2 regions of the Planococcus shenhongbingii genome follow, and region 2 is predicted to be linked to the other one. Evidence: riboswitches for the same ligand, from Rfam matches in the RefSeq annotation. Region 2 holds a riboswitch; the other holds the start of a gene.
What was found. A riboswitch is a leader RNA that binds a small molecule or an ion and turns the genes downstream of it on or off. The one in region 2 is predicted to bind S-adenosylmethionine.
Positions count from the first base shown of each region.

Region 1: it holds a riboswitch for S-adenosylmethionine, as region 2 does, so the genes downstream of both, QWY16_RS16100 (O-acetylhomoserine aminocarboxypropyltransferase/cysteine synthase family protein) here and QWY16_RS04440 (transporter substrate-binding domain-containing protein) in region 2, are expected to answer to the same signal.

Region 1 covers NZ_CP129235.1:3,319,601-3,335,849, forward strand. The annotation lists gene QWY16_RS16040 (metallophosphoesterase) at 1-946, opposite strand, end outside; gene QWY16_RS16045 (lmo0954 family membrane protein) at 1,121-1,462, shown strand; gene QWY16_RS16050 (PspA/IM30 family protein) at 1,475-2,113, shown strand; gene liaF (cell wall-active antibiotics response protein LiaF) at 2,179-2,877, shown strand; gene QWY16_RS16060 (sensor histidine kinase) at 2,874-3,917, shown strand; gene QWY16_RS16065 (response regulator transcription factor) at 3,895-4,530, shown strand; gene QWY16_RS16070 (sensor histidine kinase) at 4,653-6,812, opposite strand; gene QWY16_RS16075 (response regulator transcription factor) at 6,955-7,644, opposite strand; gene QWY16_RS16080 (DMT family transporter) at 7,725-8,630, opposite strand; gene QWY16_RS16085 (helix-turn-helix domain-containing protein) at 8,741-8,971, shown strand; gene QWY16_RS16090 (hypothetical protein) at 9,019-9,804, opposite strand; gene metX (homoserine O-acetyltransferase MetX) at 9,953-10,966, opposite strand; gene QWY16_RS16100 (O-acetylhomoserine aminocarboxypropyltransferase/cysteine synthase family protein) at 10,979-12,268, opposite strand; SAM riboswitch class I at 12,372-12,487, opposite strand; gene QWY16_RS16105 (glycerol-3-phosphate acyltransferase) at 12,619-13,260, shown strand; gene pepT (peptidase T) at 13,501-14,724, shown strand; gene QWY16_RS16115 (STAS domain-containing protein) at 14,789-15,808, opposite strand; gene QWY16_RS19420 (YczO family protein) at 15,990-16,220, shown strand.
Region 2 covers NZ_CP129235.1:887,037-903,285, forward strand. The annotation lists gene ppsA (phosphoenolpyruvate synthase) at 1-1,812, shown strand, start outside; gene QWY16_RS04385 (DUF4181 domain-containing protein) at 2,000-2,401, opposite strand; gene QWY16_RS04390 (TM2 domain-containing protein) at 2,673-2,882, opposite strand; gene QWY16_RS04395 (acetamidase/formamidase family protein) at 3,082-3,978, shown strand; gene QWY16_RS04400 (AraC family transcriptional regulator) at 4,074-4,949, shown strand; gene QWY16_RS04405 (glucose 1-dehydrogenase) at 5,070-5,852, opposite strand; gene mle (alpha/beta fold macrolide esterase) at 6,084-6,932, opposite strand; gene QWY16_RS04415 (helix-turn-helix domain-containing protein) at 7,094-7,633, opposite strand; gene QWY16_RS04420 (alpha/beta hydrolase) at 7,870-8,511, shown strand; gene QWY16_RS04425 (DoxX family protein) at 8,549-8,980, shown strand; gene QWY16_RS04430 (amino acid ABC transporter ATP-binding protein) at 9,543-10,292, opposite strand; gene QWY16_RS04435 (amino acid ABC transporter permease) at 10,308-10,991, opposite strand; gene QWY16_RS04440 (transporter substrate-binding domain-containing protein) at 11,050-11,898, opposite strand; SAM riboswitch class I at 12,030-12,134, opposite strand; gene QWY16_RS04445 (Hsp20/alpha crystallin family protein) at 12,624-13,058, shown strand; gene QWY16_RS04450 (zinc-binding dehydrogenase) at 13,146-14,186, opposite strand; gene QWY16_RS04455 (response regulator transcription factor) at 14,348-15,040, shown strand; gene QWY16_RS04460 (hypothetical protein) at 15,186-15,677, shown strand; gene msrB (peptide-methionine (R)-S-oxide reductase MsrB) at 15,741-16,249, opposite strand, start outside.

The sequences.
Region 1 (16,249 bases), 1.5 Mb from region 2:
CAAATACTTTTTTCGTTATGAAGCGGTTCGGCCACATTTGCCCTTTATGGGTATGGCCGGATATATGTAAATCTGCCTGTAAGTCTACAGGCGTCTTTAAATCGGATGGAGTATGGTCCAGGATAATCCACGGCAATTCATTTTCTGGTTTCAATAATTCCAATGCATGGCGCTTGCCGTTTGTCCGGTCTTCACGCCCTGTTAAATAGAAACGATTTCCAACCGAAATGGTTTCATCCCGCAGGATATTCACACCGGAACTTTCCATTAGCTTTACCAGCAGAGGGATTTTTTTGCCGTAATACTCATGGTTCCCCAAAACGCCATAGACGCCTAATTCAGCTTCCAGTTTCTCCATCTCTTCTTTCATTCCGTAACGTGCATACCATACCGGGTCATCGTCCACTAAATCTCCGGCAAGCAAGACGGCATCCGGCTTTAATTTATTGGATCTTGTGACAAAACGCTTAAGATGCCGTCTGCCTGAAAGAACGCCCAGATGAAAATCCGATCCGACAACTATATGAAGAGGGTCTGAAGTGGGTCCTTCAACGGTTATCTCCAATTTACGGACAACCGGACTATAAGCCAGAAATGTACCAACAATAAAAATCAAAGCAAAAATGATCGCCACTGCATTTCCAAGGATAAGGGCTTCCTGATCCCATTCTACAAATAGGCTGACTATGTTCGCAATTGGAAAGAAAAGAAGGCCGTATTCCAGGAAAGCGAACCAATAAGCACCAATCACTGAAAATGCCAGCCACCTATGCCCCAGGCGTCCTATGAAAAAGCTGAAAGCAAGAATCAACCAGATGACGCCGAATAGCACCGGATAAATCCATTCTGCCCATGATTCAAACCATACATATACGTTCCAGCCCAGATAAGTGACAATGACCAGATAAATACTTAATGCCGTAATGCTGTAAGTGATTATTCTCATTGAGCAGCCCCCTTCTTCATACTATATAAAAGACATTATAGCATTTTACATTTCAATCCACCTTACCTAAACGAAACTACGCCTCAAGTCTTAGTAAAAGATGCAGTCAGGGACCGTATTGAAAAGATTCAGCACTTGATAAGATGAAGATACAAATTGAGAGGAGGAATTAAATTGAATAAGTTTTGGATGATTACACTGGGCATCGTCGCTGGCATCATCGTACTATCCAATCTCGGTGCTATCATGGGATTGGCAGTCTCTGGTTTGATTCTCTACATGGGTGTGCATTTTTACCTGAAAAGCACATCAACTGCAGCAAAAATCTGGTGGGGATTTGTTGGAGCTGTGGGCGTACTTTCAGCTATTTCCAACGTACCGGCATTGATTGGTGTCGCAGCAGCTGCCGGATTATGGTGGATTTACCGCAACTGGAATGAACGCCCCGTCACTGTCGCAAAAACAGATGATCCGTTCACAAATTTCGAAAGACAATGGGACAAACTTACAAAATAAGGAGGAATACAAATGGCATCTTTATGGGAACGGTTTAAATTCACAGTAGCAACAGACGTAGACACACTGGTATCAAAGAAAGAAGAAAAAAATCCACTGGCCGTCTTGAACCGTTATATCGTGGAAGCTGAAAAGCAGACTGAGGAAACAGGGAAATGGGTGGAGCGCCAAGCTAAGCTGAACAGCAAGCTGGAAAAAGAATTAGCTGAAGCGCTATCCATGCTTGAAAAACGGCAGTCACAGCTCCAACTGGCGCAGAATTCAGGTGAAAGCGACTTGTCCGCATTTGCGGAAATGGAAGTGGCGGCTTACTCCAACCGTACAGCCCAGTTAAACCGGACAATCGAAGAAAATCTGGTCGAATTAAACGGGCTGGAGCAGCGCCATGAGGAAATGAAACATAAAGTAAAAGACATGAAAGTACGCCAGCTTCAATTGATGGGCAAAGAAAATGCAACGCGTGCCCATCATCAGATGGATAAAGTCTTAAATCCGGAACTCGCAGCAGAGCGCCTCGGATCTTATGATGACATGGCGTCCTACATCCAAACACTGGGCTCAAAAGTTGAACAGGAACATGAACGCTCTGCAATGGAACGCCGGCTGGAAGCTTTAGAAAAAAACAGCGCACAACAAAAGGAAATTGGGTAAACTAACATGAGAAGAAGGATTCCTTCTTCTCACTTTTCCGATACAAAGAAGGAGGCAAAACTGCGATGCAACAGTTCACTACTAACAAACAGGCGTTTATCATTCTGAGCGCTTTACTTCTCATATTCGTGGAAGCTGCTTTTTTCGGAAACGGCAGTGTATTTTTGGTTCTTCTTGGTATCGGACTGATTTACTATGCAATTAATAAAAGTGCGAAAACGCGAAAATCTTACATCTGGACTGGAATAATCCTGATCGGCATCTCCGTCTTATCAATGTGGAGCTTGCGGCTGCTGATCTTTTCAATAGCGGTTTATTTACTCATCCGTCTTTGGAAAGGTGATGAATGGCAGCAAAGTGTCCCGATTCAAGGAGAGGTCGATAAAGGCCTGATCCAAAACAAATTCCTTTCTGCCCAAAGCACCCCAATTGAAGCTTATGAATGGAAAGACATCCATGTACAAGGATTTGTCGGCGATTTGCTTGTGGATGCAACGCAGACCGTCTTACCGAAAAAGACTTCCTTAATTTCCATCCGGCAAGGATTTGGCAAAGTCAAAATTGTTTTGCCATATGAAATTCCTGTCCGCATTTATTACACGACGCTTCTTGGCGACGCCCAGTTTTTCAGCGGCGAAAAAAAGCGCATCTGGAACGGCACCATCCATGCAGAAGACGGGTACAGCCAAGACGATTACAATAAAACCGAATTGGTCATATCTCTTTCAACTTGGATGGGAGATGTCGAGGTGATTCGCAGATGAGACAGATTCTTCCGCGCGGCCTGTTTTTCGTGGGCTTATTTGCAATCATCATTTTTGGTATTTTGATTGTGCTTCTGGGGCTCCCCACCGAACGCACATGGGCAGTCCTGTGGGAAGATTTTGTGGCCGGTCTTCCTTTTGGTATTTGGCTTTTCGTCTTGATGCTCGCTTTGTCTTCCGGAATCGCCTGGTGGTCTGAATCGTTAACGCGCTCGAAAGTGCAGGAACTCGACGATATTTTCCAGGCCCTCCTCCGCAACGAAGACCAGACCGTCATTGAAGCGGCCCATATGAAAACTTTGCCGAATCATTTATCCGCTTCAATTTTGAAATTGCAGAAGCTATTGGAATCCCAGCGCAAAAGCTTGGCGCGCATTTCCAATGAACGGGCAGAAACCCAGGACCAGATCATCCAGGAACGGCTGATCATGGAACGCCAGCGCCTGGCGCGCGAGCTCCATGATTCGGTTTCCCAGCAGCTCTTTGCGGCTTCGATGCTGCTGTCGTCGATGACCGAGCAAGAAGGGGCATCTCCCGGTCTATTGCAGACTGAAAAAATGGTGCAGCAGGCCCAGCTTGAAATGCGTGCCTTGCTCCTGCATCTGCGCCCCGCTGCACTTCATGACAAAAGTCTGCGCCAAGGGTTGTTTGAACTGGTCTCTGAGTTGAAAGAAAAAGTATATTTCACTATTGAACATAAGTTGGAAGAAGTTCCTTTGCCAAAAGGGGCTGAAGACCATTTATTCCGCATTGCCCAAGAAACACTGTCGAATACGCTGCGCCATTCCAAAGCGACCGAAGTCCATATTTTATTTATTCAACGTGATGACTTTGCTATTTTACGCATCCAGGACAACGGAGTCGGTTTTGAAAGCGAACAGTCCAAGTCAACTTCCTACGGGCTAAAGCATATTGAAGAAAGAGCCATTGAAATCGGCGCTACCAGCAAAATTGTTTCAGTGCCTTCAGAAGGTACTATCGTAGAAGTAAAAGTCCCTATCGAAAGGATGGTTTCCGATGATACGAATCTTATTGGTTGATGACCACGAAATGGTACGCATTGGCGTCTCTGCTTACTTGCAGTCGCAAAGCGATATGGAAGTCGTCGGTGAAGCAGTGAACGGCGAAGAAGCGGTAAAAATGGCGCTCGACCTTCGCCCGGATGTCATTCTAATGGACATGGTCATGCCGATCATGAACGGAGCTGAAGCAACCGATGCCATCATCCGGCAATGGCCGGAAGCGAAAATCATGATTGTCACCAGTTTTTTGGATGACGACAAAGTCTATCCGGCATTAAAAGCAGGAGCGGTCAGTTACATATTGAAAACGTCCAAGGCGTCCCGCATCGCAGAGTCAATTCGGGAAACGATGAACGGCACGTCTGTACTGGAACCTGAAGTAATGAGCAAAATGATGAAGCAGATGCGCCATGACCGTGTGCTGCATGAAGATTTAACGGAACGCGAAATGGAAATCCTACTGCTGCTGGCAAACGGCTACACCAACCAGGAAATTGCTGATGAGCTGTTTATCGCCTTGAAAACCGTCAAAACCCATGTCAGCAATCTGCTATCGAAATTGGAAGTCCATGACCGCACACAAGCCGTCATCTACGCCTTCCAGCATAAACTCGTCTCTCCTCCGCAGTGAGGAGAGATTTTTTGTTTATATTAATTCGAATCTTTTACACGCCGCTTGATGCACTAAGTAAAATTGAAAGAGGCTGTCCTTAAAGTCAGTGAAATCGACTTTCGGGACAGCCTCGTTTTTATTTATATAGTATGAATCGAAACCATCACTTTAAACAAGTCGCCGTCCACTTCGATTTTCATCACACCACCATGCAGATCGACAATGGATTGGGAAATGGCAAGCCCAAGGCCAGATCCTTCAGTTTGCCGTGATGCGTCTCCTCTTTTAAAGCGTTCGAACAGTTCATCGGTATTTTCACCGAGTTCATAGCGGGTAATGTTCTTAATGACAAATTCAGCCTGTCCATCGGATTCACTCAATGATAAATAGACGCGAGTGCCTGGCAATGCATACTTGATGGCATTCAAAATCAGATTATCAAAAACACGCCACCATTTTTGGCCATCGACGTGCACAGGAACGGGTTTGTTCGGATTGGTGACACGGAAATCCAGCCCTGAAAGCCCGATGTCTTCTGCATGTTCAGCGAGCGCTTGCTGCAGCAATTGGTTCAAATCGATTCGTGTACGCTGAAGCTCTATATTGCCACTCGCCATCTTTGAAACTTCAAACAGATCTTCGATCAGCGTTTTCAGGCGTTGTGACTTACGGTCTAAGATTTCCGCGTATGCCAGCCGTTCCTCATTCGATAAATCGGGTGTTTTCATCAAATCCGTGTACGTGATGATTGAGGTCAGCGGTGTGCGCAGATCATGGCTGACATTGGTAATCAATTCCGTTTTCAGCCGTTCGCTTTTGGCTTGCTCAGACATAGACATTTTGACGCCTTCTTTCAGGCGGTTTAATTGTCTGGCGTGCTGTGCGAGCGGTGATTTGCCGCGAATCGGCAGTTCTTGGTTTAGCCGGCCGCTTGCCATCGCTTCTGTTTCCAGCATCAGTACATTCAGATAGCCGAATCGGTTCAGCATAACCAAAACAGCTGGAAGCCCAAGCAATGCCGAAGCGGGCAGCCATAAAATAATCATCTGAGGATAAATGAACAGCAACAGTGTTCCTGCTCCCCAGAAAAAGACGATAATCAACAACATAAGAGTCTGGATGCCGATGGATTTATTCAAAAAAGCCTGGCGTGCATTTTGGATACTGCGCAGCATAAAACTTTGCTGGAATTCATATTTGAACACTTGCCCTTTTCTGTAATAGGCGAACAGCCAAATGATCTGCAGCAAGCTTAAAGCCGTTAAACCGAGCGCCGCAATCAACTTCCAAGCCAAATCGAATCCGTAACCAATATAGTTATCGGTCCATGTATTTGCCATTGTCCAGAACAGCTCCGAACTGGCAAAAAGCGCAAACACAATAGAGATGGCAGCCAGCAGAAAGCGGCTATCCATTGTCAAACGCGACCATTTTACATAGAAAGGCGTTTTAATGAACCATTCCAGCTCAAATCGAAGATGTGTCCACAGAACGACAATTCCAGCGATCACCAAAGCGCCGAATGCATATAATATGCTCTTCACCACTGTAAATTGCATGAAATTCACACCTTGTTCGGAAGACGCCAGCAATGATCGATCAATCTGTATGGTCCCGACGAAATCAGCACTCGAATTCGGAACAGCAGATGATTCGGTATTAAAAAATGCCGAATTCATATTTACCGAATACTCCCCTGTAGAACTTAACGGATTATCTTTCGAATATGTTTTTTCGAAATACGGCTGCTCTTTCAGCTGTCCTTTTGTAAATGTCTCTTTGGTTTCAAGATCAGTAAGTTCGTATACGTAATATGCGGTGTCTTTTAAAAAATCCGTTTTCTCGTTTCCTGAATCCCGGCTTATTTGCTCGATCGACTCTTTCCGTTCCATCAGTATTTTTCGGACAACCGCTTCATCATCGGAGAAGTTATTCCGAATTTCCTCCACTTTCTTTTCCCGTTCTTGAGTAAGTGCCTCTTCTAAATCTTTATTGCCAGCAGAAATGGCTTCCTGAATATCCGATTCATACTGATTGCGGATACTGAAGAGTTGGTCCGCTAATGTACCATTTCGATTGCGGTATTCTTCTATTTCCGATGAAGTGACCGGTACAGCAGTCTCATCGGTCAATGGATCCAATTCCAGGGCAATAAGCCGATCGGTAAAATAAACGAAATCCGTTTCGAAATCAGCCGTGTCCAAATAGGACTTCCCAAAATACTTCGAACCCAGTTCCAAAATGCTAAAACAGCCAATTATGATAAATGATGCAATGAACAGCCACAGCCATTTCTTCATTAATCAAGCATCTCCTCTCGATAAGTTCCTGAGAGAAGCCAGCAATTCAGCAACCGGTGAAGTTATAAAAAATTCAAAGATAAATGTAAAGCAGTAAAGCAGGCTGAACAAAGCACAGACAATCGCAACTACCGACCATATATCATTTTTCCATTTTGTAGCCAATGCCCCATACCACCTTTACATACCTCGGATTTTTTGGGTCTGCCTCGATTTTTTCACGAATCTTGCGTATATGTACCGCCACGATATTTTCAGCGTTATAAGCAGGTTCATTCCAGACACGTTCATAAATCTCATGGATGGAAAACACGCGCCCAGCATTGGCCATCAATAATTCCGTTATTTTAAATTCAATCGGCGTCAGTTTGATTGGCTCTCCGTGAAGCGACACGTCCTTCGCTTCTGTATTCAGCACAAGACCTTCTATTTCAATATGCTGGGCTTTATCTTGGTAGTTGCCAAGAGTGACGTAGCGTCTTAGTTGTGATTTCACTCGGGCAACCAGCTCCATCGGGTGGAACGGCTTTGTCACATAATCGTCCGCTCCTACTGACAGGCCGTGGATTTTATCGGAATCCTCCGCTTTCGCGCTTAGCATGATAATCGGAATATTGCGTGTTTCCCTGATTTTAAAAGTTGCCGAAATTCCATCCATTTTCGGCATCATGATATCGAGAATCATGACATGCACTTCATTTTCTTCAAGCAACTCCATTGCTTCAAGGCCATTCGCCGCTTTCAGTACTTTATAGCCTTCGTTTTTCAAATATATTTCAATACCGTCCCGGATATCCTGGTCATCGTCTGTCACCAGCACTGTATGCCTCATTTCTTGCACCTCTTCCCTCTATGAACCTAATTGTAAATGGAAATTCTTAAGCCGAGCCTAGCAAAAATATGAAGAAATTCTTAAGAAAGCGGTGTTTTTTCCATAGAGGCAGCTTTGCTGTTCGGATAGCTCTTTTTTCTGCCGAATGTTAACACCAGAATCCCGCCCAAAAGCAGCAAAACGCCTAGCCAAGCGATTCCTGTCAGCACTTCACCGACAATGAAAACGCCTAAAAGCGCTGCTGTCATCGGTTCAGCAAGTGACAGCGTCACTGCAGAAGAAGAAGGAATGATTTTTAATCCGCTTGAGAATAAAATATACGAAAGACTCGTAGCTCCTAGGCCGAGGTATAAAATAACCCCTAAGTTTTCAGGTGCCGCTATGTATGACAAATCAAAAAAGAATAAGAACGGCATCAAATACAAAGCGCTTAACGAGAAAATCACAGCCACTGAAGGAACGGCATCCATTCTTTCCAAGACTTTTTTGCTGATAAGCGCATAGGCGGCGAACGACAAGCCAGCGCTAAGCGCCAGCAAAATGCCCACCGGATTGACTGCCGGTGCGTCTTTATCGGCAAACAACAGCAAGCAGCCGACAATTGCCAAGCCGGTCGCCATGGCCCAAACGCGGTCCGTTTTTTTTCTTAATACAGCCCATTCAAGAATGCCTGAAAAAACCGGCGCACTGCCAATAGCTACAACTGTACCGATCGCGATACCTGTCAATTGGACCGAAGAAAAAAATAAAGGCTGAAACAGGGCCATCGTGGCTGCTGATAAAAAGACCGCTTTCCAAGGAATCGACCGGAACATTAACTTTTTCGTCCATAAAACAAATGCCAAAAGCGTAAATCCTCCAATGCTCAACCGCAGAGCCCCAATCGTCAAAGGATGCGCAGTCCCTTCAAGGAAACTTTGGGCAGTCCCAGTTGTTCCCCACAGCATCGCTCCTAGCAAAACCCAGATATATGGCCAATAATTCACATTCAACACTCCCTGTATTCCATCAATGTAGTAAACCTTATCATGAATTTTATAGTTTGAGATAGCCTGTTCCATCAATTATAATAAAAGAAAAGAGAGGAGATGATCATATGTATATGACAATCCCGGAAACTGCCGTTTTTCTATCAATGCCTGAAGAACAAGTGATGAGTTACGTGCTTGAAGGCCGTATTCGCGCAGTCAATGACGGAGAACAGTACTTGATCAATACCTCACAGTTCGAAACGCATTTCCAGCAGCTTGAGTTAGCAAAACAGGCCCTTGAAGAATGGCGTGCCATCCCTATTCCGGACGATGTGGATATTCAAGACGAAGATTAAGCAAAAGCATCTTAGCCGATTTTCAGGCTAAGATGCTTTTTTATTCCTTATTTTGGATAGCGGATATATTGCCGCTGGCCTTCGATGATTTTTTTATTGTCTTCGATCATTTTATCGTAATTCAGCTTTTTCATGTTTTCGAAGTCTTGATCTGCAATTACATTCAAGCCGTTCAGGTTCTTACGCATTTTTTCTGCGTTATCGGTGATTCCCTGAACAAATTTCTGTGATTCTTCCCCAAGCCTATTCCAGTCTTCAGTTGTTTTTAGAAAAGAAGCAAAAGCTTGGATTTCAGCATTTTTTTCCAAGAGCAGCTGTAAATTCAAATATTGATACAAAGTCAGCAGGTTTGCCGTTTCCAGTGTCTTAATGACGTCTGCTTCAACAATTTCTTTGCGGATCAATACGTCATTTTCATAATAGTTCTTGTAGTCTTTTATTAATGTAGTCAAGTTTTGCTGTATCTTCCAGAGCTCAGCAAAAGCTTCCCTTCCTTCTAAAACAGCTGAATCCAGTGTAGAAACAGGGATGCTTAACGGTTTTGTAAAAAAAGCTGCGTTTATTTTCAAATAATCCATGCCAATATTGAATATATTATTGCTCAAATCACCAAAAAGAGCTAAATGGCGCTGAGCTTCCAGCGCTTCTTCCCGGTTTTCTTCACCTGGGGTCACATAAGCAGTCGCAACAGACGCATTTTTTTTGGTGAATCCAGCCATGTAATAAGGCTTGCCGTTCACCATCCAAAAAATCGGATTCACAAATATGCCTTCCGTCCATTTTTTATGCTTCTTCACTTTTTTCAGGAGCAGCTGCGTAGCCTGGTCATTCATCGATGAATTTCTCCTTTAATTCCGTCTTTCTAAATAATATCATTCCTTAAACAATATGGTAAACTATTCAATTTTTATTAGATCCTTAAAAATTTCCTCTGTCTTTAAAAAACTTTCCTGTTGTTGTACTTCACAAAAAAACTCATGCTTATCGCATGAGTTGGGGAACTACTAAATTATCCAATTTCTTTTTAATATGGCCATTCCATTTCTCAAATTCAACGAGGAATCCATCGTGCCCGAAATCCGTTTCAATGATTTCCCAAGATGCATTCGGCAGGCCTTGAAGCCAGGGAATCAATTGTTCGCTTGGGTACAGCAAATCTTTTGTAAAAGACAAGGAAAAGATTTCTGCTTCTATTCTTTCTTTTGATACATCATGGGTATTCATCGCTTTCAGCAAGGTCAAGTAGCTATTGGCATCAAAACGCCTAGCTAATTTTTTCCCTTGATAATCAAGATAGGACTCCACTTCAAAACGGCTGTCATTGGAACAGCGGCGGAACCGCTGATCGAATAGATTGCCGCTCCGGTAAGTGACCATGGCGGCCATGCGCGCCAATTCAAAGCCTTTCAGCTCGGAGGAATCCGTATAATTTCCGTCTTTAAAGAGCGCATCATTTTCTATCGCCTGGATGCCAATCCAATTGAAAGCCACACCATAATCACTGTATGCAGGGGTCACAGCAAGCGGAAGAATGGCCTCAACAAAATCCGGGTATAAATGCCCCCATTCAAGTGCTTTCATTCCTCCCAGCGATCCTCCAAGGACCGCGGTCAGATGGAAAATGCCCAGCTCCTTTAACGCCGCATGCTCCGCCCGGACCATATCGCGGATTGTGAGATTTGGAAACGAAGCCCGGTATGGCTGACCGGTTTCCGGATTGATGGACAATGGACCGGTTGATCCATTGCAGCCACCCAGCACATTAAACGTAATGACTTGAAAAACGTTTGTATCCACGGCTTTCCCTGGTCCGATCAATCCTGACCACCAGCCTGGATTTTCAGCACTGCCGACTGCAAATTGATCGCCTGTTAAAGCATGGCAGACGAGAATCACAGGAGCACCTTTTTTGCCGCACCGTTCGTAGGCAAGTTCTACGTTATGCAAGACTTCCGTCGACTCCAGGGAAAGTGTTCCTATGGATACTGTCGTCATTTCCGTCCCCTCCTATACGTTCTCGAGTACCGCTGCCTGAATTGCTTGTTCAAGGTCGGCGATTAAGTCTTCTGGATTTTCCAATCCTATCGATAAACGGATCAATTCTTCCGTAACACCTGATGATTCCAGTTCTTCTTTCTTCAATTGCTGATGCGTTGTCGAAGCCGGGTGAATGATCAGCGATTTCGCATCTCCGACATTTGCCACATGAGACCATAACACAACGCTGTCAATCACTTTGCGCCCTGCTTCCCGTCCGCCTTTGACACCAAAATTGACAATCGAACCGTATCCGTCTTTTAAGTACTTTTGTGCCAATTGATGAGATGGGTGGTCTTCAAATCCAATGTAATTGACCCATTCGACTTGAGGGTGAGCTTTTAAGTATTCCGCTACAATACGGGCATTGCTGTTGTGGCGTGGAATGCGCAAGTGCAAAGTTTCCAATCCCTGTAAAAAGGCATGGGCACTTTCGGCGCTTAATGACGGACCGAAATCACGCAGCAATTGAACGCGCAGTTTCGTCGCGAAAGACGCACCTTCCACATCAATGCCGTAACGGATTCCATGATAACTTTCATCCGGTTGTGTATAGCTCGGAAATTTTGGATTATTCCAGTTGAATTTACCGCCATCTACAACAACTCCTCCGATGGTTGTTCCGTGTCCGCCAATCCATTTTGTTGCAGAATGGATAACGACGTCAGCACCGAACTCAATCGGGTTGCTGCCATATGGCGAAGCGAATGTGTTATCGATCAATAAAGGAATCTGATTTTCGTGGGCAATGTTTGCCACTGCTTCTACATCAAGAACATTCAAACTTGGATTTCCGATAATTTCTCCAAAAATTGCTTTTGTCTTATCGGTAATGGCTTCACGGAAGTTTTCAGGGTTTGTACCGTCAACAAATTTGACGTTGATGCCATACCGCGGCAATGTGTTGGCAAAGAGACTGTATGTACCTCCGTATAAATTGGCGTCCGCAACAATTTCATCGCCCGCTTCTGCTACGTTCAAAACAGAAAATGCAATAGCTGCCATTCCTGAAGCCAAGGCTACAGCAGCTGTTCCGCCTTCAAGAAGCGCCACGCGCTGTTCGAAAACATCAACCGTCGGGTTCATAATGCGTGAATAAATATTTCCTGTTTCTTTTAAACCGAATAAATTTTGGGCGTGCTCCGTATTTTTAAACACATAAGAAGTCGTTTTATGGATGGCTACACCTCTTGCTCCAGTAACTGGATCCGGCTGTTGTCCTCCGTGTAATAAAAGCGTTTCTGGTTTAAAGTTTGTCATTTTGTTTTCCTCCTAAGGTTTTTTTGATGGAAACCATGGTTGAGGAGGAATAGAAAAAAGCCCCCTTCAATTAAGAAGAGGGCCGTGATATACGGATTGCCTCCTCTCATCTGCCAGATCCCGTCTTGCCGGATCTGTAGGACTTAGCACCTTTCCAAGCATTGCTTGTTGGTTGCCGGGCATCATAGGGCCTATTCCCTCCGCCTCTCTTGATAAGAGTATTCAGATTTAGTTTTCCATCATGTTGAGTAGTATAGAATATAACAGATAAATTTGTCAAGCGCATTTTTTCAAAAGATTTTGAAACCTATGACTTATTGAATACGTTTACTGTATAGAGGTGAACAATAATGATTCTATGGATTGCACTTGCACTCTTTTCAGGTTATTTTATCGGTTGTCTTCATGGTTCTGTTATTGCCCAGCTGCTGTCCGGCGTAAACGTCAAAAATAAAGGCGTCAAAAATTCAGGGGCTTCAAACGCAGCTATCGTTCTCGGCTGGAAATACGGGGCGCTTGTTGCTGTTCTTGATATTTTTAAAGGAGCAGCTGTTGTTATGGGATTCCGCTTTTTGCTAAGCGGATCTTCTTTGCCGGATGAAATGGTCTGGATGCTGCTATTTCTCGCAGCGGCCGCTGTCGTTTTCGGCCATAACTTTCCGTTCTATATGAACTTTGATGGCGGAAAAGGGACAGCTTCAGTCATCGGCGCCATGCTGGCCCTTGATTGGAATCTTGGCCTTGCCGGCGGTCTGCTGCTGGTGCTGGCAGCACTGGCTACCGACTATTTAGTGGTCGGGGTTCTCGTATTATATGGCATGTTTTTTGCCATTGCCTTTTGGCCGGCCGAAGGCATATGGCCTTTAGTCACCGCCTTCGCTTTGTTTGCTATGGCAGTCTGGAAGCATCTCGAGAACATCACGCGCATTAAAAACGGAACAGAAAACAAGGTTTCTTCTGTTTTCCGGAAAAAACCTGCCGGCTCTGCTTAAGAAGCCGGCAGAGGCAGCGGATCCGCTGCCTTTTTTATTGTCTAGAATCGTATTTTTTGTCTTGCTGGTCGTATTTTTATCTTTACTGGCCGTATTTCGTCTGCTACTGGTCATATTTTATACGTTGCTGGCTGCATTTCATTTTTCCTCTGAGCTGACTGCGCAACACTTGGGCGAATTGCCAAAATTCCCTATTTTCATGCTAAAATAAAGTGATTACATACTTAGGGGGAACTGTATATGTTTGAAAAGCTGATTGAGCGCCTTGTCCGCTATGCAAAAATTGATACACAATCGGATGCTGAGAGCACTGAAACACCTTCTACGCCGGGGCAATGGGATTTGTTGCATGAACTCGAAAACGAAATGAAAGAAATCGGCTTGGAAGATGTCAGCATGGACGAATTCGGTTATTTGTTCGGCACTTTGCCTGCCAACACAGAAAAAGAAATACCCGTTGCCGGCTTTCTGGCGCATGTCGACACCGCTACGGATTTCACAGGAAAAAACGTCAATCCGCAGCGCATCGATGATTACGATGGCAGCGACATTCAATTGAGTTCTTCCGTCACCATGGCAGTCGCCGACTTTCCTGACTTGAAGAATTACGTCGGCCATACTTTGATTACTACTGACGGCACTACTTTGCTCGGTGCCGACAATAAAGCGGGTGTTGCCGAAATTATGACCGCCATGGAATACTTGGTTCAGCATCCTGAAATCAAGCACGGAAAAATCCGTGTAGCTTTTACACCGGATGAAGAAATTGGCCGCGGACCACATAAGTTTGATGTAGAGCGTTTCGCAGCTGACTTTGCTTATACAATGGACGGCGGGCCTCTTGGCGAATTGCAGTATGAAAGCTTTAATGCAGCGGCTGCCAAACTGACGGTCCAAGGGAAAAGCGTTCATCCCGGTTCAGCCAAAGATAAAATGATCAATGCCCAAACGGTCGCTATCCGCTTCCAGGAAGAAATGCCAAAAAACGAAGTGCCTGAACGGACGGAAGGCTACGAAGGGTTTATCCACTTGAACAGTTTCAACGGCAATGTTGATAAAGCGGTTCTTTCTTACATTATCCGCGACTTTGACAAAGAAGCTTTCGAAGCGAAAAAGAGCCATATGAAAAACGTGGCTGCTAAACTGCAAGAGCAGTATGGCAATAAAGCCATTAAACTTGAGATTGAAGATCAATATTACAATATGCGTGAGAAAATTGAACCAGCAATGGAAATTGTCGATACAGCCGAAACAGCTATGAAGACACTTGAGATTGAACCAAACATCGTGCCTGTCAGAGGTGGTACAGACGGTTCCCAATTATCTTATATGGGCTTGCCCACACCTAATATTTTTACTGGCGGTGAGAACTATCATGGCCAGTACGAGTTCATCTCTGTGCAGAACATGGAAAAAGCCACAAAAGTCATTATAGAAATCGCGAGATCGATGGAACAAAAATAAGCGCCCGCGGGCGCTTATTTTTGTTCATGCTTCAACGCTTAAGAAACGCTGTCACTTTTCATATTTAAATAATGCTGCGTCCATTTTGTGCAAGCGCATAGTGGATGCCGTGCTGCAAAGTTTGGAAGCAGTTGAATTTTGATAAATTGATGCCCGACTCGGTAATGACCATGCTCATTTGCGGAGAAATGCCCACTAGTACCGTATAAGTTCCGATCAGAGATGCCGTTGACCCCAATTTCTCAATCAAACTTGCAGCGTGCTGTGTGAAATTATCGTTCAATCCTGTTAAGTCCAACAGCAAATATCTTGCTTTATAAGTCGGTAAATTTTGCAAGGTTTTTACCAATAATTCTTCTGCACGCGCTTCATCATAAGTTCCGAGAAGCGGCACAACGACGATATCTTCGAGCACTGGAATAATCGGCGAAGAGATTTCCTGAATCAATGCATTCAGTTCTGCTGTTTTTTTCTCGACCAGTTTTTCAAGCTGATTGATCTGCTCTGCTTCTTTCAAGCGAGCCAGCCGGTGAATATTTTCTTCAACGTTTTTTTCTGAAGGAAAATATTCAATAATCGTTTCAGGGTAGCCTTCAATTTGATGGTGGATCACACGGTACCAAACGTTGCGCCCGAAAAGCGACGTGAAGATCCCAGCGTAATGGGCTGCCAGGTAACTGCCTCCCTGCTTTTTCCCTTGGGCTACATTGATTTTATGTTCCCAGCTATTTCTCAAATTGACTTGGAGCGTGCTTTCCGATTCATTCATTTTCTGAATCTCGGCTTTTCCCCATCCTGCAGAAGCATATGTATTTGTTATTAAGTTCGCCGCTTCTGAAATGCTGACATTTTTCCTGCTCGTGAAATAGTCGCCCACTATCAAACCTTGGCGGAACCCCGTAGACTCCATCACTACGTTTGCTGCGTCTTCTCCTGATATTTCTTCTATTGAATCAAAAAATGTTTTCATCGCACTGGCCGTCCAAAACAGCACAGCATCCTGGCCTTCGAATAAGAATCTGCCTTCATCCAAATCCCATGCAAATTCTAGTCCGCCTACATTTATTGATGGTTTAGTTTCCATATTGCAGCTCCTCCCACTATTAAAATTTATTTCACCATAACCCTCTTGTTCCACTTATTAATCTGCAGGCTTATGTAATCACTCTTTCTATGATACAAGATTGTGTTTACATCTTCAGGTTTGAGATTCGATAATTAAAGGAATACAAAAATAACCATACAAAAAGAAAGAGGTGCTCCTTGTGTCAGACAATAAACCTTTTAACGAAGAAAATCGCGAAACAAGAGATAGTCGCCCCATGGACAATCCGGAACAGATAAAAACAGACAAAGAAACAATGCATGAAATGTTTAAAGAAGAACAGACTGTCGATGCAATTCCATTGGAAGATTTGAAGCAAAATATGGAAGACGAAGAAAATAAGCGTTCCACCAAAGACAACTCGGGAAGCGACGAAATCTATCCTGATTAATCAACAGAATAAACCTACTTTTCTGAAGA
Region 2 (16,249 bases):
GCGCTTACAGATGTCCAGATTTTAATGCTGGAAAAGATCGGCAGGCACATAGAAGCGCATTTCGGAAAGCCGCAGGATATTGAATGGTGCTTAGCGGGCGGAGAGGTTTTTATTGTGCAAAGCCGTCCTATTACAACTTTGTATCCGCTGCCGGAAAAACGCGATGAGCAATACCGCATTTATCTTTCATTTGGCCATCAGCAAATGATGACTGAGCCGATCAATCCACTCGGCATGTCATTTTTCAGATTCATCTCGGATGTTGAATTAATTCCTGCGGGCGGACGGTTGTTTCTTGATTTGTCAGCTGATCTAGCTGCATGGAGCGGCCGTCAGATTTTCATGAGAACAATGAAATCGAACGACCCTTTATTGTACGATGCACTCGAGAAATTTCTTGATCGAAAACAAGCACTGCCTAGAGGACAGCGGATGCTCAAAATAGGATCTGACCAATTTTCTGTGGGGTTCTTTCGGGAAATCATTAAAATTTACCGAAACAATGACCGCAGGCTGAGCAGCCGGTTAATCAATCTTAGTGAGGCATTTATCCGAGAATTGGAGTGGCGGATCCAAACGGTTTCCGGTGATGAGCTATTTGAATTAATCGAAGAAGAACAAAATGAATTAAGAAGAGTCATTGCCAATCCGCAAAGCATGGCTGCAATCATGGTCGGTGTATACGCAGCATTCTGGCTCAATAAAAACATAGAAAAATGGCTGGGCGAAAAGGATGTAGCGGACATTCTCAGCCAATCCGTCACCAATAATGTCACTTCGAATATGGGGCTTGAATTATTGGATGTGTCTGATGTGGTGCGGAAGTATCCTGAAGTGGTGGCGTATTTTGAAAAGCCCAGCAAAACAACTTTTTTTGAAGATCTTGAAAAACTGGAAGGTGGGCCAGCAGTTAGCCAGGTGCTGCAGGATTATCTCGGAAAATATGGCATGCGCTGTTCTGGGGAAATCGATATCTCCAAAACCCGATGGAGTGAAGACCCGACTATTCTGGTGCCTGTGATTTTAGGCAATATCAAAAACTTTGGCCCCAATGCCCGAAAGGTAAAAATAGAAGAAGGAAAACGGAAAGCCAAACAAAAAAGACAAGAAATTCTAAGCCGTTTGGAGCAATTGCCTGGAGGCACGCGAAAAGTAAAAAATACAAAGAAAATGATCAGTGTACTCCAGAATTTCATCGGATACCGGGAATATCCGAAATTCGCCTTTATCAAACGCTATTACTTCTATAAGAAAGCTTTGATGCAAGAAGCTGCGCTCTTGCAGGAAAAGGGGGTTATCGGACAAGCTGAGGATGTCTATTATTTATCGTTTGAAGAATTTCGCAATGCGGTGAATGGTGGAACCGTCGATCGCCAAATAATTGAAGACAGAAAAGCGGCGTATCGATATTATGAGAAGCTGATGCCTCCGCGCCTGATGACATCAGAAGGCGAGCAGATTTCCGGAACTTATCATCCTGACAAATTGCCGGACGGTGCATTGGCAGGGTTGCCGGTTTCTGCAGGAGTGGTCGAAGGAAGGGCAAGAGTTGTAGTGAAAATGGAGGATGCGCACATTGAAGCGGGGGATATTCTCGTTACGGCTTTTACCGATCCAAGCTGGACGCCATTGTTTGTTTCGTTGGCCGGATTGGTGACAGAAGTCGGTGGACTGATGACCCATGGCGCAGTGATTGCAAGAGAATACGGCTTGCCGGCTGTCGTTGCAGTGGAAAATGCCACTAAGAACATTAAAGACGGACAGAAAATCCGCATCAACGGCTCTGAAGGCTATGTGGAGTTATTGGATTAGGCTGCTAAGGGCTGAGTTTCTGTTTTCTATGGATTCTCTTGCCAAAAGGCAAGGGGATCCATAAGCCGCTTTTCTTTATCATGGTTTCCCCATTTTATTGCCACTGTGCAATGGCAGCCTTAAGCTCTTGAAGCGATGCTTTTCAGCAAAGAATCATCAAGAGCTAAAATATTTAATGCTCTTCTGGTTAGGTTAATGAAGATAGCAGGTCAAACCAAATAGCGGCTCCTAAAGCGAAGGCAAGAATAGACATTTCACTGACTGTCAAAATGGATTGTTTCGGATCTTCTGAGTATTTCCATTGAAAAAAAGCTGTTACCGAATAATCCAGAATCAGGAGAATAAGTAGTCCAAACAGAAATAGATTGAACGAAAGTCCCTTATAAAAAGTTAAATAAACAAAAGAGATGTTTGCCACAAAAGAAACAATTCTTAATGTCCAGTCGATTTTCCCGTGCAGACTGTTGACATGGTTATAAGAGAAAAATTCCTTTTTCACTTTTTTAATATCGAATGCTTTTCTGAGAAATATTTTTACTAACCAACTAAAGAAGAATAACAGCAAAACGGCTAAAAAGAACTTTTCCATAGCACAACACCCCCGAGACTAAACTATAAACAGCTTCTTTAATACTGATACGTTCCAGAAGATGACTGGTTTCATTTAAATGAATTTGGTGATGAATAGAGAACGTGAGAGTTGGATGGCAATCTCCAAAAAAATAGCTGTTGAAAAAGGTAAGGGGTGGTCTCCCAATGGGAATAGTCCACAGTAAAGCTTTTGCCAGTGATGCCAAAGAAAAAAGCGGATAGGAAAATGCCCTGTTGATCTGCCGGATCATCAGGGCATTTCTTGTTCCTTAATATCTTCTTCCATGCTTTGCCTGAAAATTCTCTTCTGATGACAATAAATAAGTAACTCCTTCAATAAAGCCGATAATCGCAGGAATGGCTGTCCAACAGAAGGCAAGATACAAAAGACCGGTCTTGGGTTTGCCAAGATAAAATTTATGGGCGCCAAAATCACCTAAAAAGATTCCGAGCAGTCCAGCGGCCAGCTTGTTTTTCATCGTAATCATCCTTTCTGCGTGATACTTGTGTTTTCCCTTCTGCAGGGAAGTTAATCATCGATGACTTGAAAACTCAGTTTCTCGAAAATAAAGCAATTGAATGATTGAGCTGAAAAATCTAATAAATTGAGTAGAACCATTTCTCGCTTCCAGCAATTCAGCTATAATGAATTTTAAAAGCTTAAAAGGATGGGACAAAATGAATCGATTTTCAAGCGTCAAAACAATTACTTCTTTTTCGAAGCAACACAAGCCTGCATACTTTGCCGAGCTGAACGAAGTCGTGGAAATTGAAACCTTAGACTGCTATGCCGGACAAGTGAAAACCGCCGAAACACTGCGTGCAGATATTGACAGGAGCCAGCTGAATCCGGCGACCGGTCCTGTTTATATCAACGGTATTCAAGCGGGGGATACGTTATGCGTGGAAGTGATGGCAATTGAAACGGGCGATTTCGGCATCATGATGGCTGCGCCGGGACTTGGCCCTTTAGGAAAATCCATTACGGACTCGACGACAAAAATCCTGCCGATCAGTGACGGGCGTATCCAATTCAATGAAAATCTTCAACTGCCAGTAAAAGCGATGATCGGAGTAGCCGGTGTGGCGCCGGAAGAAGATGCAATTTCGACCGCCGTTCCAGGCACACATGGCGGCAACCTCGATACGAAAGATATCAAGGCGGGCAATAAACTGTATCTTCCTGTATTTGTGGACGGAGCACTCGCCGCGTTTGGCGATTTACATGCGGCAATGGGCGATGGCGAACTGAGTGGAACCGGTGTTGAAACAAGCGGCGTTATCCGGCTGGGTTTCACGAAAGTTCCGATCCAGCTTGGAAATCCGATGGTTGAAGACAGGGAGTTCCTCTATTTTATCGCGTCAGCCGAATCATACGAAGACGCCATTCAGACAGCTTTGTTTCAAACCGCAGCCCAATTGGCAAGCTGGCTTGAGCTGCCGTTTGATGACAGTTACCGCTTAATGAGCGCCGTGTGCGATTTGAAATTCAGCCAGATTGTCAACAAGCTGGTTACGGTGAGAGTCGCAGTGCCAAAATCGTTATTTGCAGATTCACTTCCTTGGGAGCGTTGACTTTTGAGTGAGGAGAGCCGACTTTTTCGGTACATTGTTAATCGGATAGGCTTCTTTTATTCCTCTTACAATAGAAAGTGAAAGGAGGTCAGCATATGGATATGCTAAAAGACATGAACGCAGCCTTGCACTATATTGAAGAACATCTGGATGGCGATATTGAATTTGAAAAAGTTGCGGAGATTGCAGGGGTTTCAGAATACCATTTCCGAAAACTGTTTTCGTATTTGTCCGGCATGAGCCTAGGCGCCTATATCCGCAACCGCCGACTGTCCCAGGCAGCCATTGACTTGCAGCAGGGCAGGGAACGGGTATTGGATGTGGCGGTCAAATACGGTTACGATTCAGCGGACGGTTTCAGCCGTGCGTTCCGTGAATGGTCGGGCATGAATCCGTCAGAAGTGAAAAACAGCGAATCGTTCAAAGTGTTTCCGAAGCTGACTTTCCAGCTTTCAATACGGGGAGGAATAGATATGGAATACCGCATCGTTGAAAAAGAAGCATTCAAATTGGTGGGAATCAAAAAACGGGTGCCCATCGTATTTCAAGGAGAGAATCCGGAAATCTTGAAAATGGTGAAGTCACTTACGTCAGAGCAGCGTGAGAAACTGCAAAAGCTGCGCAATACGGAAGTCAAAACAGTGGTCAGTGCATCGTTCAATTTTGACGAGAAACGTTTTGAAGAGGAAGGCCAGCTGGATCATCTGATCGGCTCCATCACGACAATGAACGCAAATTTTGACGGTTTGGATGTCGTTGAAGTACCCGCAGGAAACTGGGCGATTTTTAGTTCGGAAGGGCCGTTCCCTGACACTTTGCAAGACACATGGGCAAAAATATTTTCAGAATGGCTGCCGTCTTCGCCTTATGAACTGATCGAAGGGCCGGAAATCTCATTTAATGGTGATTTTTCAAATCCGGTGAATGTTTATAGTGAAATTTGGATTCCGGTGAAAGAGAACAAGAAATAAAGTAGAGGGCAGCTTGGAGCTGTAATCAGAACTATGAGCAGGACACCAGAGAATGATATAGACAAAATGAAAAACCATCCCTGTAAACCAGATCGGTTACAGGAGATGGTTTTTTGTCTATTAATATTTATAGGACTGGCCGCCATCGATGTTGACGACAGTTGCGTTGATAAAGCGGGAACTGTCAGAGAGAAGGAAAGCGACAAGATTGCCGACTTCTTCCGGTTTGCCGAAACGTTTCATGGGGTTGACACTGACGAATTCCTGGCCGGCAGCTTCCCAGTTGTCGCCTGCCATTTGCTTGAGGGAACCTTCCACCATCGGCGTCATGATTGCACCGGGTGCAATCGCATTGATGCTGATGCCGTACTGGCCATATTCGATGCCGGAGTTGCGAGTTAAGCCAACCACGCCGTGCTTGCTTGCTGCATAGCCGGACTGATTGCCGACTCCGCGGATTCCACCGACAGATGCTGTATTGACAATTGAACCATAGCCTTGCTTTTTCATGACTTTCAAGACGTACTTCATGCCGTAGAACACGCCGTTCAAGTTAACACTGATTACTTTTTGGAATTCATCAGAACCGTAATCTTCTGTCAGGTTCTGTTTTCCTTCGATGCCAGCATTGTTGAAAAAGCCATCAATTTTCCCGAAAGTGTCGACCGTGAACTGGACATACTTTTGAACTTCTTCTTCATTTGTTACGTTTGCTTCAACAAGTTCAACCGCAGCATTCTGCGCCGCTTCAAGGATTTCTGTCTTGCTTTCCTCGAGCGCTTCTTTATTCATGTCGACCAGTACAAGTTTTGCGCCTTGTTTGGCAATCGCTAAAGCAGCTGCACGCCCAAGCCCCGAACCGCCTCCGGTAATCAATACAACTTTGTCTGTGAAATCAATCATCTAATAACCTCTCCTTTTCTATAAGTTAGTTGACGGAATACACTGTCATTTTAAATGGTTGCAATAAGACATTCAACTTTTAGGCAGAAGAAGTTGTAGAGAAGGGCGACAAATCAACTAGGTCTGCCGTTTTTTATTTTAATTTAAACTGTTAGTCCGTCATGTAATGGCCTTCATCGATATTTTCTTTGGTTAGGCCATGGAGTAAAAGCAAGTTACTGGAGAAGCTGATTAAATTGCGGTGTGGGAAGTAATCGCTTTAATGATTTCATCCCAGTCGCCAGCGGGGAGTTCGTGCCCGGTCCCTTCAAGGCGCACCAGCTTGGCATGAGGAATTTCTTCCATCAAAGCGAGAGCATGCCCGTATGGCAAGATGGTATCTTCCGTCCCATGAATGATGAGCACAGGCACAGTCACTTGCTTGGAAGTACCTTGGAAAGACTCGTCAGATTCAAGCAAGGCATGATTGAACATACTCAGCAAATTATTGGCGCGCTCAATTTCCTGATGGACTTGCACCGCTGCACGTTCAGCATCAAAAGAATGTTTGGAACCGGACAAGAGGCGGGATCCTGTCACCAGATAATCGGCAACCGCTGCTTTGTCGCTCCAATCGAGCTCAGCGCTCCTTGCATGATAGGCAAGGATCCGTTCGTCCATCGGAGGAAATTCACGGGATTCGTCGGTTTCAATTATGCCTGATGAAATCAATGTGATGCTTTGAATGCGTTCCGGATATTTGATTGCGGCAATCTGTGCCAGCATCCCCCCAAGCGACATGCCAATAAGATGTGCTTTTCCAAGGCCATAAGCATCCATGATACGGAGAATATCGTCGGCCATATCCGATACCGTGTAATTCAGTTTTCCAGGCTCATAGCAAGTGGAACGGCCGACATCGCGGTTATCATAGCGGATTACGAAGCGGCCTTGGTTCGCCAGTTTCCGGCAAAACTCCTCATCCCAATACACCATCGAAGACATCGCCCCCATGATCAAAAGAAGGGGCGTGTCAGTTGGATCGCCAAAGCTTTCCGTGAATAATTCTATGCCATCGCTGTGAATCATCTTTTCTGCCATCAGGTATTCCTCCATTCAGTATAGGAACTGTTAAAGAAAGTATAATCATGTAATCCGGTGAATTCAATGGAGTTATAGCGGTGCTCAAGAAGATAAAAAAAGCGTTTCCCTGCCTTTTAGAAGGCGGAGAAACGCTTTTATTGATACAGGAAAAGTGGAATTCAATATATTTCCGTGAGTTCCGTATCTGAGTAGACGGAAACCTGGACAACCGCTTTTCCCTCTCCGATATTTTTGACGAAATGCGGAACGCAGGCATTCCAGCTGAATGAATCCCCTGCTTCGGCAACGATGGAATCTTCGCCTTGTTCAGCAAGGATTTTACCTTCCAGAACCAGATGGGATTCTACTCCTTCGTGTGCATTGCTTTCTCCAGTAGATGTGCCGGGAGGAAATTCGACAATCATCATCCGCAATCCGCCAATCGATGATAAATGCTCCACTTTCAAGTTATTGTATGTGGAGTAGCTCCGTTTATCTTTTCTGACCACTCGCATATGCTCTTGTTTTTCCAGCAGTAAATAAGGCAGTGGCACATCCAGATAATTGGAGATGGTTTGCAGTGTGCTGATGGACGGGGAACTATTATTATTTTCAATATTGCTGACAAAGCCTTTTGACAAACCTGTTTCTTCACACAGTTGAGCAATAGTTATTTTCTTCCGGTTACGTATGCTCCGAATTTTTGATCCGATATCCATTTTTTTCACCTCGTTAGTTGCTTCATAAGAAACATAGTTCTATTTTAGCAAACAAATGGTTGACATTCCAGTGAAACCTTGTTATCTTATAGAAAATAAAGATTCTTATTAGGAAACAAATTTGAGCCGAAGAGGCCATTTTTTCTGCAAGGATGTTTCTTGATAAGAATATTTTATTCTTTTAATAGATTTCAATTCACACCCGAGAAAAAATAACCACAGAAAGGATGAGCAGAATGAGCGCGCCTTTAGTTTACGAATTGCAAAAGCCACGTAAGGCAGATCCTGGTAAAACTTATCCAGCGCTTTTTGTCATGCATGGCATGGGCAGCAATGAAAAGGACATGCTGAATTTGGTTAACGGACTGGAAGAGTATTTTTATATTTTCAGTATTCGCGGACCGCTCGAACGGCCTCCAGGCTATGCCTTTTTCACGATTGAGCGATATGGGAAACCTCATCAGGAAGTATTTGAGGCAGCGGTTGATAAAGTCAAAGATTTTATCGGCTGGGCTGAAGGCGAATATCCATTGGATGCAAGCCGGATTTACTTGCTTGGATTTAGCCAAGGGGCAATTCTTTCGATGGCAGCCGGGCTGGCATTAGGAAAGCGCATCAAGGGCATTGTCGCTTTGAGCGGCTATATTCCGGAATTCGTAAAAACCGAATTCCAGCAAAGCTCAATGGATGGGCTGTCACTGTTCATCTCACACGGGGAGCAGGATCAGGCACTGCCTTTTGAATGGGGGCAGGCGAGCCGGGATTATTTTGAAAGTTTGGGTGCGGATGTGACATTTAAGCACTATCCGGTACCGCATACAGTGTCACTGCAGAATTACAAGGATTTTGAGAAATGGCTGCTGGATTCACTGGCATGACCAAAAAATGAAACAGATATTAAAGGAGGAAATTACAATGACAAATAAAGCAGAAGCAAGTACAGTATTGTTGCGTGTAGTATTGGGAATCAGTTTCTTTATCCACGGATTGGTGAAATTTCAGGGAGGCATCGGCAATACAGCGGGCTGGTTTGACAGCATCGGCATCCCGGGATCTTTAGCGTATGTAGTGGCTCTAATTGAAATGGTAGGCGGATTCGCGTTGATTATTGGACTAGGTACACGAATCGTATCGGCGTTATTGGCAATAGTAATGCTTGGTGCAATTTTCACTGCGAAATTGCCAGCTGGCTTTTTAGGCGACGGTGTGGGAGCAGGATATGAACTGGACATCGCTTTCATGGCAATCGCTATTTTCCTTGCAGTGAACGGCAGCAGAATGCTGGCAGTTGATGGCATCATTTCAAAATCACAGCAAAGCAAACACGAATCCAGCCATACAGCTTAATAAAGAAAAAGAAAAAGGCGTTTCCCGTTACCTTAAAGGTGATAGGAAACGCCTTTTTTGCTTTTAACTCGAAACCATGATGATGAATTCTCTATTAAGAGCTGCTTTATGATATAGAAGAAAATGAAATAACAAGGCCGTTTTTTATTTGGAGAGAAGGGTATAGAAAAGAATAAGGCTACAATTCGAGTGAGGTCGGCATAAGCGAAAGAGCGCTAGCTTAACAGGGGAGAGGTCTCTGGAATTTTTCAAAGTATAGACTTACGATGGAGGGGTTCGCTGTGAAATCAAACTCTTCAGAAGGAAACACTTCAAACAATAAATCCGTGATGGATAAAATTACCGAGAAAGCAAAAGACGCTTTAGGGAAAAAATGAGAGCAAAAAAGTCAATTTGGAGGGCCCTTTTCAAAACGCTCCCGATGAAGGAAGGGAAGACGTGCCGCAGAGTGACAAAATCATCAAAGACCGGAAGACAGGCGAAGAAACTTATATCGAGAATACCGGAGATAAATATTAAAAAGCGTATTAGATAACCTTTGAGGTTACCCGATACGCTTTTCTTATGCTCTCCGCAGTAAAACCTTTTGCAAAAATTTCTGCGTGCGTTCTTCGGTCGGATAGGTGAAGATGTCCTCCGGTTTTCCTTGCTCGACGATATGGCCATCGGCGATGAATACAACACGGTCTGATACTTCGCGGGCAAAGTCCATTTCATGCGTAACGAGGACCATTGTCTGTCCTTCCGATGCCAGTTCTTTAATGACTGTCAGTACTTCTCCAACGAGTTCAGGATCAAGCGCAGAAGTCGGTTCATCAAACAACAGCAAATCAGGTTTTAAGGCAAGGATGCGTGCGATGGCTGCCCGCTGCTTTTGTCCACCAGACAATTGTTCGGGATACTGGTTTTTATGATCCAGTAAGCCGACTTTCTGCAGCAGTCCTTCCGCTTCAAAGACAAGTTCCTGCTTGTTTCTTTTTTGCACGACGAGCGGTGCTTCAATGATGTTTTCAATCACCGTTTTATGCGGGAATAAGTGAAAATGCTGAAACACCATACCGGAATATTGGCGGATATCGATTTTCTGCTTTTTTGTCGGAGTCTTTCCTGTAAACGCCACGTGTACATTGTTGATTTGCAGCGATCCGGCAGATGGGGTTTCCAGTAAGTTCAGACAGCGAAGCAACGTGGTTTTTCCAGAGCCGGAAGGACCGATAATACTGACGACTTCCCCTTTTTCAATTTCAAGCGAGATGGACTTCAATACTTCCAGATCTTTAAATTTTTTACTTAGGTTTTCCACTTTAATCATATTCTGTACCTCCAATCAAGCTGCCACATAACGGTTGGCTTTCTTCTCCAGATAATCCTGCAGCAGCGTGACCAGTGCACAGATTGCCCAGTAAATAAGCGCAACCAGAATATACAAAGTCAAGCTTTCATAGGTTTGTCCGACTACCACTTTTGCACGGTAAAACATTTCTGAAACCGTGATGACCATTGCAAGGGAAGTTCCTTTGATGATATCCATGAACGTGCTCGATAAAGGCGGCAAGGCAATGCGTGTCGCTTGTGGCAAGATGATGCGGGTCATAGTCTGCCAATAGCTCATCCGAAGCGTCTCCGCAGCTTCCCATTGTCCTTTGGCAACGGAAGAGATGGCGGAGCGGATGATTTCGGCTGTGTAGGCGGAAAAATGGATGCTGATGCCGATGATGGCTGCGGTCAGTGGCTCCATCTCGATGCCGACCATCGGGAAGCCGAAGTACAGGATAAACAGCATAACCAGCAGCGGTGTGCCTCGCATAAAGGAAATAAACAGACGGGCAGGCACTGAAATCAGTTTGAACCGGTTCATGCGGGCAAGGGCAACAAACAAACCCAGAACTAAGGCGAAAAACATACTGACAAGAGCAATTAAGATGGTTTGCCAAGCTCCCTCTAAAATGAAGGGAAGGGAGTCGAGTGCAATTTCTATATTGAAAAGATATTCCCATTTAAAGTCGGCCATCGGAAGACTCCTTTACTCATTATGTATAGAGGAGGAATCTGAAGATTCCTCCGAAATTTTATTCTTTTTCAAGAGGCTGGGTTACGTCAGCACCCAGGAATTTGTTTGAAATTTCCTTGATTGTGCCATCAGCCAGCAATTCTTCAAGAGCTGCATCGATTTTTTCTTTCAGCTCCGGGCTGTCTTTAGGCAATACGATTGCGCTGCTGCTGAATGAGAACTTTACCCCTTCGGCAAGTTTTAATCCTGGCTTGCCGTATTGCTCAAGAGAGCGCATCAATACGAGGTAGTCGTTCAGCGTGGCATCAACGCGCCCGTTGACGATTTCCGGAAGGACCGTGTCAGAACCTGTATAGACAATTACTTCAGCGCCTTGTTCCTGGGCGAACTTCGAGTAATTGCTTGTTGCGGAACCACCGACTTTTTTCCCTTTCAAATCCTCTACGGATTCTATGCCCGAGTTATCGCTTTCACGCACAATGGCAGAACCGTAAGAGTGCTTGATCGGAATGGTGAAATCGAATTTCTCTTTGCGCTCATCTGTGACAGAAAAATCGTTTGCTGCTATATCGATCTGGCCATTGCGGAGTGCCGGAAGCAAGCCATCAAATTCCATTTCTTTAAACTCGACTTCCAGCCCAAGTTTCTCGCCTAAAGCACGGGCTACTTCCACATCATAACCGGTCAATTCTTTCGTCGTTTCGTCGTGGTATGTAATAGGATAATAAAGACCTTCTGTTCCGACTACAATTTTTCCGGATTCCTGGATGCGCTCCCATGCGTTTTGTTCTTTGCCTTCTGTTGAAGCGGTTGCTTCGCTGGTGGATTCTTTGCTGCCGCATGCCGCCAGTAACAAACTGACTATGGCTACAACAAACAATAATAAAAAGCTTTTCGTGTTTTTCATTTTGATACACCTTCCTTTTCTATAAGTTTACTTGGTTTAATATTAATAGAATTGCCTTAACATGAAAGCAAACAAAAAGCCTCTTCCATAAGAAGAGGCTGACATGTGAAATCACATTAAATATCCGGCTCTTCTTATCTCTCAAGCTCATGCTTGTTGGAATTGGCACAGTGCTCAATTGTGAGCCCGCTGCCGAGGTTTCGCAGGGCCATTCCCTCCACCTCTCATGATAAGAACGAATTACTATTAAACTATGTAGAGAACTTTACCACCATTGTATTTAATCGTCAACATAATATTCTGATAGAATTATTTTCTTGATTTTAAATCAGCTTCTGGTTTAATGTATTCGTTTTTCTCTTTACTATGCATCCATTAAACAGAACTCGGCAAACATTTTTCAAGTTGGTAAAAAAACAAAAAAATACCTGAAAAAAAGTGATTTAAGGTAGGGAGAAGGTTAAAAAAACAATCGTATCAAGGGTTTTGAGCGATGTAAATCTGTTGACAGCAAAACAGTTTTGAATATAATTTTAAGTAGAAAGACCAGAATAAGAAGAAAGGGGTAAGAAAAAATGTGGGCGTTGAAAGTCATCGCATGGCAAGCCCAAGTTGTAGAAGGGTGGCCATAGGAAAACCGGTTGCTTTTAAAAAAGTGATTAGGATCTTGTGACTTTTGAAAAGCTGGCATTAACCAAAAATTCTTTAAAAAGGAGAAGATCACAATGAGCACTTTGTTTCCAAGAAAACAAACTGACTTATTCCCAAGCCTCTTTGGAAGCGGATTGGAATCTGACTTCTTTAATAAGTTTTTTGGGGAAAATACCTACCCTCAAGTTGATATAAGAGAGAAGAAAGATGGCTATAAATTTATGGTCGATCTTCCTGGATTCTCAAAAGAAGAAGTCGAAGTGGAGTACAAAGACGGCTATTTGGAAATCCGCGGTGAAAGAAACCGAAGCTGGGAGTCTAATGATGAAGAAGGACGCTTCGTACGCAAAGAACGTTCTTACGGTGCATTCAAGCGCAGCTTCTATATTGGTGAAATTGATGAAAAACAAATTGCAGGCTCATTTGAAAAAGGGGTATTGATGCTTGATGTGCCTAAGTCCACTGAGCAGTCACGAAAAGACAAAGGTTACCGGATTCCAATCGAATAAGGCATCGCCTCATATTCCCATTATTTATCGGGAAGCGCAAAAAGCCGGAGTGCAGCTGTAAATCAGCTGCACTCTGGTTATTTTTATTTATGCATGATAATCGGTTACCACAAAAGTTCCCGTCGTAGCAAAATTAGACATATCTTCGAAAATGCCTTCAACTTCCGATAATCCGATTTCGCGCGTCACCATTTTGCCAGGCTGCAATTTTCCAAGAGCGACTTGCTCTAAAAGAGAAGTGAAGCGGAAAGCAGGGATCCCGAGAGTGGTGATAAATGATTTCTCGGTAAGGACCATGTGATCGACTGGAATGGAGATGAATCCGGCTTCTTTCTTTGAAGTCACGCCGATTTGTAAATGGCGGCCGCCTTTTTTTAAGCTATGGATGGCCGGTACACAAGTTTCTGTGATTCCAAGGGCGTCTACGGAAACATCTGCGCCGCCTTTTGTGATTTCTTGCACGGCTTCAACAGGATCATTGTCTTTGCTGTTGATGACAAAGTCAGCACCTAATTTTTTAGCCAACGCCAGATTGGAATCATTGATATCGACTCCGATAACAAATGCGCCCATAGAAGAAGCGATATGGATGGCGGATAAGCCGATACCGCCACAGCCATAGACCACGACTTTTTCTCCTGGCATTACATTCACACGATCTACAACGCCGTGATAGGCAGTCATGAAGCGACAGCCTAACGCAGCCGCATCAGAAAAACTCAAATTGTCTGGCAAAGAAATGGCATTGCGGTCGCCTTTTGGCACGGCTACATATTCCCCATAACCGCCTTGATAAGCTGTGCCTGGAACGATAAACGAGTCACATAGCTGTGTGTTTCCCGCTATGCAATGTGGGCAGGTGCCGTCACTTCCTGAAAACGGAACGATTACACGGTCGCCGCGTTTAAAGTTTTTAATTTCGCTTCCCACTTCTTCAACAATTCCACAAAACTCATGGCCGATTACGGGCTGGACAATCCCATGATCTCCGACCCATACATGCCAGTCGCTCCGGCAAACGCCATTGGCCATCGTTTTAATAATAAGCCCATCTTTTTCAATCACAGGAACCGGGACTTCTTGTATTACTGCTTTTTGGACATCTTCAATAACTAATGCTTTCATCATTTCTCTCCTTTTTATTGAAAAATTTAATTATAAGCAATTAGATACAGAACATAAGAACTAAAAATATCAGCGCTTACATAATATAATGTTATAATATTCATAGTATTTAGTATATTCCCTATTTAGTATGGACTACCTACCCCGAAAGGAAGTGGAATTCAATGCAGATGCCTACCATTTATGACCGGTTGGAAACAATAAAAAGAATAGCTTCTCATGAGAAGCTGATCATTGAAATACTAGAGGTTTTCTCTGAAGCCTTTTCTGTTTTGGATGTCTATCTTTGCCGCTATTCCCCTATTGGCTTTTTAGGCGAAGGAGTTATTTCGCTGGAACAAAATGAAATCAAGTACATCCATGATCTGCGGTATGATATCAGGACTTTGCCGACGATTGAAGCAGCCATCTTTGAGAAAAAAGCAAAGTTTTATAAAGGCAGGGAGCTATTCGAGAAAACCAGCAGCAATTACATCATTGATTCGAATGTAAATTCTTTTCTGGTTGTCCCGCTTTTCAGCGGCCGGGCGGTTATGGGGTTTATTTATAGTTTAAGTATTAAAGAGGATGCGGATTTTACTGTGGAGGTATTAGAAGATATTACCCGGTTTGGTGAAGAAGTCGGAACAATCCTCCAGTCTTCTCTATGTGAAGGAAAACAGCAAGTATTGAGCAAGAGGGAACTGGAAGTGATGAAAGAGATTTCGTTTGGAGGTACTACCAAAGAAATTGCGGATAAAATGGGAATCAGTGAACAGACCGTGAAGCAATACGTAAAGCTGGCAATAAAAAAGATGGCTGCTACGAACCGGACCCATGCGATTGCAGAGTTATTCAGGAAAGGGATTTTGTCTTAAAGGTGTAAAGGAATTTTAAAAGCAGGCAGCTTTTCATAAAATCCGCTAATGAATTGACAAAATCAATCAAAATAAATTAGGGAACTGATAAAAATTCTGCTGGCACCACATCGAAAGCAAAAGGTCAGCTAAGGGAGGAAGCAAATTGACAAGCATGAAAAATACAATTGGGTTAACAGTGCAAATAGTAGGAATAGGAGTTATTGCCATAAACTTCTTTCGAGCCGTTGCGAGCATTGACTTGATAGGAGGCAGCTTGGCGTTTGATATTTTCATCCAAGGAGTCTTATATGGAGTATTATTGCTTGGTTTCGGTGAAGTGATTAATCTGCTGCAAGGCATTTTCAATCAACGAGAACTTGAAGATGGCCATATCCAACAGAAAACCACTGCGCTTACAAATGACAATGAAAAAATGATTTCATCAGATGTAAAACAACAAATTAAAGAAATATATACTAAGAAAAAAGTGGAAATTGAAAGCATTGAAGAAACTCCCTATGAAGGATACGCAATTGTGCATTATCAGGGGAAACGGGACATCATAGATTTAAATGGCTTTCATCCGAGGATTTTGGCGGATCAAGAAGTGAAGAATCATAGCGGATTGAAGGAGCTCATGGAAAGAGAACAATAACAATAAAAAGAACTGCCTTTTATAAAACAAAAGGGCAGTTCTTTTGGTTATTTCCAGCAGCTATCACAGCATCTCTTTCAAATACCCGTAACCCTCAGCTTCCATCTCCGCTTCAGGTATGAACAAGATCGATGCACTATTGATGCAATAGCGCAGACCGCCTTTGTCTTTTGGCCCGTCGTTAAAGACATGGCCAAGATGGCTGTCGCCGGAGCGGCTCCGGACTTCGATGCGTGTCATATTAAAGTTGGTATCTTTATGCTCGGTTACTACATCCGGCTCAATCGGCTGAGTGAAGCTTGGCCAGCCGCATTTGGAATCGTATTTATCCCGGGAAGAGAAAAGCGGTTCGCCCGTCGCTACGTCCACGTAAATACCTGGCTCGTAATTATCCCAGTATTCATTGGAGTAGGCGAATTCGGTGTCATTTTCCTGTGTCACATTGTACTGGGCATCTGTCAGTTTGGCTTTCAGTTCCTCGTCGCTCGGTTTCGGGTAAAGTGCAGCATCGATCAATGCCGGCACTTTCTGATCTTCAAGCGAGTCAAATTCAACGTGGCAATAGCCGTTCG